DNA from 2 places in the Peribacillus sp. FSL R5-0717 genome. Region 1 is predicted to be linked to the other one. Evidence: riboswitches for the same ligand, from Rfam matches in the RefSeq annotation. Region 1 holds a riboswitch; the other holds the start of a gene.

Region 1 (5,450 bases):
GCACAGATGATCCAATAACAAAAATGCATAATGTACTCAATACAGCTCCAATAAATGAAAAAAGCATCAAAAGAGAATATGGAATGTTTGGAAAGAAAGCAAAACTAAGGGCTACCACAAACATTGACCCAGCGTTAATTCCAAGTATTCCTGCATCAGCTAAGGGATTGTGGGTTACTCCTTGCATTAATGCTCCTGCAACTGCAAAAGCTGCTCCGACTAATGCTGCGCCAATAACCCGTGGAAGCCGTAGTTCGTGGATAATCTGTTGCTGTGTCAGTGTGGGATTATAATTAAAAACCGCTGACCACACGGTATTGAAGGTAACCTCTTTTGCCCCAAATGTTACAGCCAAAAACATGGACACCACCAATCCAAGAATCACCAGGATGAATAAACACATTAACAGAAAAACATTTGAACGATTTTTAAATTCCTTTAGCGAGAGAGTATGTAACATTCGTTAGTTCATCCTTTACTTTTCAATAAATGAAATTGATAATCATTTTCAGGATGAGTATAACTTTACTCTTTGTTGAAATCAAACTATTTTTCAATATATTAAAATATTGAATGACTGATATATGTTTCCATAACGCTTCTAAAGACAGTAGAATCCCATGGAAGAATTGAAGACTTGTAGATGATCAGAAGTACAAAAATAAGCGGATGAAACATTCAAAATCTATTATTATGATAAGGGGAAAAGTGAGTTGATGTTCTAAAAAGACACGTTGCCAAGTGATCTTGAATAAGGGTTTTTGGTAAGGGAATGGAGTATTTATATTATATAATGATAGTGACAAAAGGAGGATGTTCAGATGGTATATAACTCGGCAGCAGAACTTTGTGAAGGGTTTGGTTATCCGCCCGTTCACGTTAAATTGACGATAGAGATCATCGATAAGAGATTGGGAACTGTAAAGGCAGAAGCGGAGATTGCCATCAAGCCTGTTAAGGCAAAGGGATATCTGGAAGTATTGGTGGAAGAATTGGAATCGGAGCATATCTTTGCCGATGAAAATGGCAGTATCTATGGCAGCTTCGGCATCGATCAAAGCATCCAGATATATGATGAAGTCCTGACTACCATTCCGTTCGAAGAGATAATGGGAAATGAAAATTGGAAAGAGACAGTTGAGGAATCCATCACGGCGGATAAACTAAAGGAACAACTGGGGAAATCCCTAAATGATTATCAATTCAGTGATTTGAGCGGGAAATATAAATTCAGGAAAAGATGTAGGATAACAGAACTCCAATTCATAGATTAAACGAAAGGAGAAGGCGATATGCTTTCTCTTTTTTACATATGGCCATAATATTTTTCCTTATGATAATTAAATGCTTGCAGTGACACAATCTGTGAGAACCTTTAACGATACACAAGGGGCGCTCAGTAGGTTTTTAATGGTTTCAACTTGATTTATTATCTTGCTTTACATAGGTTAATATATTGTTAAGGGCTTTTATAAGAAATAGAAACGATTTTAAAAGATAAAAAGGAGAATATATGAAAATTGGTTTGGTACGGCATTTTAAGGTGGCACATGAATTTCCTACTGGGAAATCTGTGACGGCGGATGATATGAAGCAATGGTTTGTGGACTATGATGCAGCGGATATTATTTATGGAACGACTTTATTTGGCGTGGAGGAATGGCAGGAATGTTATTGCAGTGATATGTCGAGAGCCGTCAAGACAGCGGAACACATCTTTCCAGGCACGGTTCATCGGATGGAGGAGCTGCGGGAAATTCCTTCTCCCCCTCTGAGGGGAAGGATTAAGCTGCCGTTCATCCTTTGGGCCATCTGGATTCGCTGCTGCTCGGTGATCAACAAGCAGACAAGGGCGGAAATTAAGTTTGCTGAGCAAAGAATCAAAAAAGTATTGGATGAAGTCTTTGCAAAGGGGGAAAGGAATGTTCTGATCGTGAGTCATGCCGCCCTCATGGTATATATGAGGAAAGAGCTGATCCGACGCGGGTTCACCGGTCCAAAGTTCAAGATTGCCAGTAATGGAAAACTGTATGTATTTGAAAGCGGAAAAGGGAAATGAATATATGGTTCCCACCGGAAAAGGTAAGCCATTTTGTGAAGAAAGAGGCATGCATTTTCCGAATAGTTATTCTTTTTTTATTGGTTGTGGTTTATTATTGTAATAGTGTAATTTTTACGAATTCAATATTGGGGAAAGAGGGGTGGACATTTTGCTGAAGGCAGTTTTTTTTGATTTAGATGATACATTACTATGGGATCAGAAAAGTGTAAAAGAGGCTTTTGTGGCCACATGCGAAGTTGCCAAGGAGAAATATGGTCTGAATGTCGACGAGTTTGAAGAAGCGGTGCGGAAGGAAGCGCGTGATCTTTATTCTTCTTACGATACATATGCATTCACTCAAATGATCGGAATCAACCCATTTGAGGGACTATGGGGGAATTTTCAGGATGATCATGATGAATTCCGGAAGATGGCCGGGATTGTACCGGCTTATCGGAAAGAAGCGTGGACGAGGGGCTTGAAGGCATTAGGGATCGATGACCCGGAATTTGGGCTTGAACTGGCAGAACGTTTCCCGGCCGAAAGACGCAAAAAGCCATTTATCTATGAAGAAACATTCCGTGTTCTGGATGAATTAAAAGGGAAGTACAAATTGCTATTGCTTACGAACGGATCTCCTGAGCTGCAAAATACCAAACTTGAAATAACGCCTGAACTGGTTCCTTATTTCGACCAAATCGTGATTTCAGGCGCATTTGGACGAGGTAAACCGGATGCCTCCATTTTTGAGCATGCTTTGGAAATCATGGAGCTAGATAAGGATGAAGTATTGATGGTCGGCGATAATTTAATGACCGATATCCTTGGAGCATCACGGGTAGGCATAAAGTCGGTTTGGATAAATCGCCATGATAAGGAACGGAATGAAGTGATTCCAACCTACGAAATCACGCATTTAGAGGAGCTTTTCCCTATCCTTGAGAGCTTGGGGAATTAATTGGCGGTCCTCCTCCAAATAACAAATTTTAGATGATTGCAGAGAAAATACTAGGTCTTTTAAATTATTTACAGAATGAAAAGGGTGAGATATAGTTACCCTGTAATCAATTAAATTATTTAGACTAGGGGTGTCCAATAAAAGTTGGGCTGAGAGAGAAGCGCTTAAGCTTCTTAACCCTCAGGACCTGATCTGGTTCATACCAGCGTGGGGAAGTTAGAATCTACTAAACGATGACCTTTCAATTGGTCATTTCTGTAGTCATACTAACGTTAGCCGGGTCTTAAATATGAGACCTGGCTTTTTCGTGCGAAATGGATTGGATTTTGTCCTTTTTAAATGAACTTAAAAAGGAGAAATGAAATCATGAAGAGTAATTCAGTAAATGACATGAACGTTTCAATTATGTCCAGTTTTGCCGGGAGTAAAAAAGTGTATGTTGAGGGATCTAGACCCGATATTAAAGTACCTATGCGTGAAATTGAGCTAAGTCCGACGACAGGGGCATTCGGCGAAGAGGAGAATCCGCCTTTACGTGTATATGATACAAGCGGCTTCTATACGGATTCAGAATATCCGATTGATATTCATAAAGGCCTTGCCCCGATTAGACGCAGCTGGGTTCTGGAACGGGAAGATGTTGAAGAGTATGAAGGGCGTGAAATAAAGCCGGAAGATAACGGATATAGAAAAGTGGAGTCACAATCCAATGCCGAAGTTTTTCCGGGATTGAAAAGAAAACCATTGCGTGCGGTGAAAGGGAAAAACGTAACCCAGCTCCATTATGCCCGCAAAGGGATCATTACTCCAGAAATGGAGTTCATTTCGATCAGGGAAAATGTAGCCCCTGAGTTTGTAAGGGAAGAGGTAGCTAGCGGGCGGGCAATCATTCCGGCAAATATTAACCATCCTGAAAGTGAGCCCATGATCATCGGACGTAATTTTCACGTGAAAATAAATGCGAATATTGGAAATTCAGCTGTCAGTTCATCGATCGAAGCTGAAGTGGAGAAAATGACTTGGGCTACACGATGGGGTGCAGACAACATAATGGATCTTTCCACAGGAAAGAATATTCACACGACGCGGGAATGGATTATCAGGAACTCACCTGTGCCGGTTGGGACGGTTCCGATATATCAAGCATTGGAAAAAGTGAATGGGGTCGCGGAAGATTTAAATTGGGAAGTATTCCGGGATACATTAATCGAGCAGGCTGAGCAAGGTGTCGATTACTTCACCATACACGCTGGTGTGCTTTTGCGATACATCCCCATGACAGCAAAGCGAGTTACGGGTATTGTTTCCCGGGGAGGCTCCATCATGGCACAATGGTGCTTGGCCCACCACCAAGAAAGCTTTCTCTATACACACTTTGAAGAGATTTGTGAAATCATGAAGACGTATGATGTTTCTTTCTCATTAGGTGACGGTCTCCGTCCGGGATCCATTGCAGATGCAAACGATGAGGCACAATTTGCGGAATTGGAAACGCTTGGGGAATTGACGAAGATTGCTTGGAAGCACGATGTTCAAGTCATGGTGGAGGGACCCGGTCACGTACCGATGCATTTGATTAAAGAAAATATGGATAAGCAGCTGGAAGTCTGTCAAGAAGCACCATTCTATACCCTGGGACCATTGACGACGGATATAGCTCCTGGATACGACCATATCACTTCTGCGATTGGTGCTGCCATGATTGGATGGTTTGGAACGGCCATGCTTTGCTATGTGACACCGAAAGAGCATTTGGGACTTCCGAATAAAGAGGATGTTCGGGTAGGGGTCATTACTTATAAAATTGCAGCACACGCAGCTGATCTTGCAAAAGGCCATCCGCAGGCAAGAAAACGGGATGATGCCCTTTCGAAGGCTAGATTCGAATTTCGTTGGAGAGATCAGTTCAATCTTTCCCTTGATCCTGAAAGGGCGGTTGAATATCACGATGAAACTCTTCCGGCAGAAGGTGCCAAAACAGCCCATTTCTGTTCAATGTGCGGACCGAAATTCTGCAGTATGAGAATCTCTCAGGACATTCGTGATTTGGCGAAGGAAAAGGGTTTGGGCTTTGAGTCGGTAATCGATGAAGGGCTTAAAGAAAAAGCGAATGAATTTAGGAAAACGGATGGAAAAATCTATCAATGATTCCGACGAGAGGGAGAATTCGATGAATCGGGTAATCCAGATAAAAGTTGAAATGAAACAGTTGGAAACTCAATTGGAGCAGCTGAAAAGGGAGCTGAATATTTTTCGGGAGAATTGCAACCATGAATTTGTGAAAAATGATTATAGTCAACAATGTACAAAGTGCCACTTGATCGAAAGTCTTCAATGGTAATGATTCCTTAATCGTCCTTATGGAATGAATCCCTTAATCATGTTGATTCGATTACAAAACATGATTAAGGGATCTATCATTACTATTTACATACTTGTTTTATTGATATG
Region 2 (5,450 bases), 1.5 Mb from region 1:
CCCTCTCTTCCTTACGTTTTAAAAAGCCTAAAAAGGCTGAGTTTCCGATCGATGTAGCCGTCCTGAGATTTCCGCGGATCTCCAACTTTACAGATGTGGATCCTTTTTTCGATGAACCCGGAGTAGGTGTCCGACTTGTTAGCAGTGTCCATGAGTTAGGTAATCCCGATCTGCTAATTTTGCCGGGTACAAAAAACACGATGGAAGATTTAGAGTGGTTGAAACGTATGGGATTTGATCGGGCCATCGATGAACGGCGGAAACAAGGAACGATGATCTTCGGCATATGCGGCGGTTTTCAAATGCTAGGGACTAAACTTTTCGATCCTGATGCTATCGAGGGTGATGGTGAGAACGCAGAAGGGCTTTCGCTTCTTCCGGTGGAAACCGTCTTTCAAGCAGAAAAGAAGACGGTACAAATGGAAGGTGTCCTTTCTGCTGGGATAATGGAAAGTCAAATGAATCTTAACGGTTTCGAAATACATTTAGGCAGAACGACATTGAAGTCACAAGTAAGGCCCTTTCTATTATTGAAGGATGGAAGAGAGGATGGAGCCATTTCCAATGACAACCAAGTTATGGGAACATATCTCCATGGAATATTCCATAATCGCTTGTTCACTAGATTACTGGTTAACCAAATTCGACGGAACAAGGGGTTGGATGAAGTGAAGGAAAACGTTCAAAGCGACTCGGAGCGCAGGGAGGAAGCGTATAACCTCTTGGCTTCCCATCTGGAAGAAAACATTGATATGGATACCATCTATCAATGGCTGCAGCTCGAAACTGCAGAAAGTTGAACAAGAGTCAGACCGTGCTTAGTATGTTGATCAAGGCCCTTTTATCTGCAAGAAAGATCAATTTTGAGCTGCAATTCCTTTTATTTAGCCATAATAAGTGACAGAGGCATACAAGATATGTTATGTTGTCTTCTCTACATATTTTATACAAAATAAAAGGATGAGGTGTTCATATGAATAAAACAGAATTAGTGAGCAGTGTTGCAGCACAAGCTGAACTGACAAAAGACGAAGCAAAAAAAGTAGTGGATGCATTGTTTGAAACAATCACGGCTACACTTGCTAAAGATGAAAAAATCCAATTAGTTGGTTTTGGTACATTTGAAGTGCGTGACCGTGCTGCCCGTACAGGAAGAAACCCGCAAACTGGCGAAGAAATACAAATTGCAGCTAGTAAAGTACCTGCTTTTAAAGCAGGTAAGGAATTAAAAGAAGCTGTAAAATAAAAGGTGAACGAAGAAAAAACCTGGCGATGAAATATGCGCCAGGTTTTTTGTTTACTGACTGATCCGAAAAACAGATAATATATACGGAATGTAACACAGAAATGGAAAAGATAAAAAATCGAATTTGTCATCTATTCGTATGTTGTAAGAGCCATTTGGAGTTTCATTAATTGAAGGGATTAGGGCGTTCCCATGACCAACAATGAAAAAAGCCGAATCCATGAAGCGGTAATGGACTGTAACACAAATGAAAAAAAATTATAGTACTTATTAATAAGGTTTATACTGTGACTATGTTAGGCTAAATGAATAACAGGCTTTAAAACCAAAATAAAAGAGGTGAAAGAAATGCTGAAGAAAATAATGAAAAAAATCAAACAGCTTTCCCAAGGCAGCAGTGAGCGAAGACATGGGCATTATCGCCGAGGCAGCAGCAGCAGCCGGGGGTACAAAAGGTATCCCATGAGTGGAAGTGACCGCTACAAGAGAAAAGGGCGGGGCAGCAGCAGCTAATTCCAATTCTTTGACTTCAATACAGCCTGCAGGTCCATTAAGATATCTTTAATATCTGAGTAAGGTTCTTGGATGCTTAATAACCTTTTCAGTATATGCACGGTTTCTTTTTCTAACGAAAGCTCTTCTGTCCAAGGAAGTGCTTTTTTACTTTTGGAAGCGTACGTCGTATAAAGTACATATAGAAGTATTTCCCCCAAGTCGTAAAAATCCTGCCTTTTCAGCTGCAAAATGGATTCTTTAGCGAGGTTGTCCGAATTGATCATCTTGGACAAACCAAAGTCTATCAAAATGGGCTGATGGTTCTTAAGTAGAATATTCGGTATACGTAAATCTTGATGCAAAATGTCATGCTCATGTAGATAACATACTAAATCGACCAGCTTATACAGAAAATATAAAGACTCTTTCTCATTGAACGTTAATTGATTCGAGAAAATATGGTCTTCTAAATTATTCCCTTCTATGAAATCCATCACAAAATAAACATTTCCATCTTGCGAAAATTTCTCGTGAAATTTAGGGATATTTCTGTGGTTTAACATTCGTAATATGGAAATTTCATTTTCAAACTGTTTCAGCTCTTTTTTGCTGCGGCGTTTACTTTTCCGGAGCTGTTTGATCACTATATTTTCATTCATTTTCAAATCATTGCAACGATAAACAATACCGTAGCTTCCTGTTCCGATTACAGCTTTTACCTCGTAGCGGTAATTCAAAACCACTCCTTTTTTTAAAGGTATATCCACAAAAAATTGGTATAACTTTCTAAATGTACGCAAAATTGAAACTTTCCTCACCACTTTCATCTATTCAAGTCAAGAACAAAAAAAGGCCGTTATTAATTAAGCCGGAAATATGAATGAACATGGATAGTTTAACACTGATTTTTGATAATGCGGTAATGAAAGTCATTTCTTCGGGGAGATCTTTTGATAGTTCACAATTAAAAATAAATTTTTCATATAATTTCACATTATGAAATTATATGGTTTTTAAAAATATTAAGTTTACTATAATGAATTCATAATAAAAGAGTAGGAGGTGATGAGATGGATGGGCGCGAGTTGAGAAATTCTTTGGTAAATTCCCAACCGGCGTCACAATAGTGAGCTGGTTTGATGGTAGTGTTCAAAAGGGCATCACTGTGAATTCATTAAATTCACGAGTAAAATTGCAAAACTCACGAGTGAACTGCTGAATTCACGAGTCAAGTGGCCAATTCACGAGTAAAGCAGCTGAATTTACGAGTAAACCGGCCAAATTCACGAGTAAAACAGCAGAATTCACGAGTAAACCGTCAAAACTCACGAGTAAACTACTAACTGAGCTCCCTTTGATCAAATTCTTTGAAGGCTACGGGAAATGAGGGTATGGAAGATTGAAAGTTTAGTAACCCTAAATCAAGAAAACTTTTCTAATACGTTTGACAATTGGATTTATCGTGTTAATATAAAGGCAAATGAATTTAATATACAATTTGTACCACTAGGGGTGCTTTATAGGTAAAAGTTGATTTTTTACCCACAAAAGCTGAGATTGAAGTATGACTTTAAGACCCTTAGAACCTGATCTGGTTTATACCAGCGTAGGGAAGTGGGGTCTGGAACTATACATTTCTGTATTATTTCTTGTACAACCACTTTCTTTACGTTTAAGAAAGTGGTTTTTTGTTTGCAAAAAAAGGGGTGATAAGTGTTTTTTCCGTAACGTTCAATGAAAAAATACAATTTGGAGGTAATGGACATGAAGTTTTCAGAGGAGATCCGTAAGGAAGTTGATCACATTTGGGAAGCTAGTTTTAATCATCCGTTTGTTGCAGGAATAGGAGATGGCACATTGCCATTGGAGTGTTTCCGTTTTTATGTCATGCAAGATGCCTATTATTTATCTCATTTTGCTAGAGTTCAAGCCTTAGGGGCAGTCAAAGCTACAGATTTACATACAACAAGCAGGCTTGCCGGCCATGCACAAGGAACATATGAAGCGGAGTTGAAACTTCATGAGAATTTTTCCGAGAGATTAGGCATCACAAAAGAAGAACGGGAAAATTTCAAGCCTGCCCCGACTGCCTATGCTTATACTTCCCATATGTATCGTGCGGCATATTCGGGACATTTAGGAGATGTTATTGCAGCTATCTTGCCGTGTTACTGGCTGTATTATGAGATAGGTGAAAAGCTGCAAGGGTGCATGCCCGAAGAGCCGATTTATCAAGAATGGATAGCGGCTTACGGAGGAGAGTGGTTCCGCACTTTGGTGGAAGAACAAATTGCGAGGCTGGATGAGATAGCTGAAAAAGTAACTGAAGAAGATAAGGCGAGAATGAAAGAGCATTTTATTCTCAGCAGCCAATATGAATACTCATTTTGGGAAATGGCTTATCGTTTAGAGACATGGCCCGTTCATAAGGAAACATTAGAAGTATAAAAGGAGAATGAAACAATGAAAAAAGGATTGAAATTAACGGATATACTAGTCACGATCGTGATTGCGGTAGCATTTGGAATCGTTTATATCCTTTGGGGTTCGATTTATTATTCCGTTAAACCCTTAGGATTACATCTGGATCAACTTATTTATGGAATGTGGTTTATAGCTGGCCCTGTCGCCTTTTTCATTTTACGGAAACCGGGTGTGGCACTTTTGGCGGAGATAGCTGCAGCTTCCGGGGAATTCTTTCTAGGTTCCCCATGGGGGCTGACTGTACTGTTATATGGAGTGGTCCAAGGTTTGTTCGCGGAACTGGTGTTCATGGGGTTCAAATATAAAAAATTTAATATGCCGGTGGCCGTTTTAGCTGCGATGGCTTCCTGCCTGGCATCAGTTATCATGGATTTTGCATACGGGGAAATAGGTGCTCTTTCTACTTGGAATCTATCGTTATTCATGATAGCGAGGTTTGTGGGTTCCATATTCTTTGCAGGTGTGACCGCTTATTATCTAGTTAAAGTCCTGGAAGCAACAGGGGTAACTAATCTTGTGCGTCCGGTTTCCAATAAAGATTATGCAGAACTTGATTAAAAGAAGAGGTTGAGGGCCATGGAACCAATCGTTTCTGTTGAAAAGTTAAGAATGAAATTTCCCGGTGATGAATCTTTGATATTCAAGGACCTATCACTATCGTTTGATCAAGGAGAAAAAGTGCTATTGTTGGGACCATCAGGATGTGGTAAGTCCACTCTGTTGCAAGTGTTAAGCGGATTGATTCCGAATTCCATCGAAGTCCCGATGAAAGCGGAGAAATTGAAATGCCCTTCTTCATGGGGGTATGTTTTTCAAGACCCTGATAGCCAGTTTTGCATGCCATTTGCCGATGAGGAAATTGCCTTTGTCCTTGAGAATCTTTCCGTTCCTAAAGAAGAAATGAAAGAGAAAATTGAAAATCAAATCCGTAATGTAGGATTGAACCTAGGGCATACAAGTATAGAAACATTATCAGGCGGGATGAAACAGCGTCTGGCAATCGCTTCAGTATTGGCCCTTGAACCAGAAGTGCTATTTTTAGATGAACCGTCAGCCATGCTTGATCCGGAAGGAACGAAAGAAATCTGGGACTTGTTGAAGGAAGTCGGAAAAGACAAAACGGTTATTATCGTCGAACATAAAATTGACCATGTTTTAGAATTCATCGAACGAATCGTGCTTTTAAACGATGACGGTCAAATCATAGCTGATGGTCCAAGAGACA

What was found. A riboswitch is a leader RNA that binds a small molecule or an ion and turns the genes downstream of it on or off. The one in region 1 is predicted to bind thiamine pyrophosphate.
Region 2: linked by a shared signal. The riboswitch ahead of tenA (thiaminase II) and the one ahead of thiC (phosphomethylpyrimidine synthase ThiC) in region 1 are both predicted to bind thiamine pyrophosphate.

What each region holds. Positions count from the first base shown of each region.
Region 1 is NZ_JBBOOF010000001.1:3,432,520-3,437,969, forward strand. It holds gene NYE65_RS16630 (FecCD family ABC transporter permease) at 1-403, opposite strand, end outside; gene NYE65_RS16635 (hypothetical protein) at 822-1,274, shown strand; gene NYE65_RS16640 (histidine phosphatase family protein) at 1,514-2,059, shown strand; gene NYE65_RS16645 (HAD family hydrolase) at 2,211-2,999, shown strand; TPP riboswitch at 3,116-3,230, shown strand; gene thiC (phosphomethylpyrimidine synthase ThiC) at 3,366-5,147, shown strand; gene NYE65_RS16655 (hypothetical protein) at 5,170-5,340, shown strand; gene NYE65_RS16660 (DUF3231 family protein) at 5,427-5,450, opposite strand, start outside.
Region 2 is NZ_JBBOOF010000001.1:4,949,989-4,955,438, forward strand. It holds gene NYE65_RS23725 (cobyric acid synthase) at 1-800, shown strand, start outside; gene NYE65_RS23730 (HU family DNA-binding protein) at 974-1,246, shown strand; gene NYE65_RS23735 (hypothetical protein) at 1,595-1,759, shown strand; gene NYE65_RS23740 (protein kinase domain-containing protein) at 1,756-2,484, opposite strand; TPP riboswitch at 3,240-3,371, shown strand; gene tenA (thiaminase II) at 3,506-4,189, shown strand; gene NYE65_RS23750 (ECF transporter S component) at 4,205-4,783, shown strand; gene NYE65_RS23755 (ABC transporter ATP-binding protein) at 4,802-5,450, shown strand, end outside.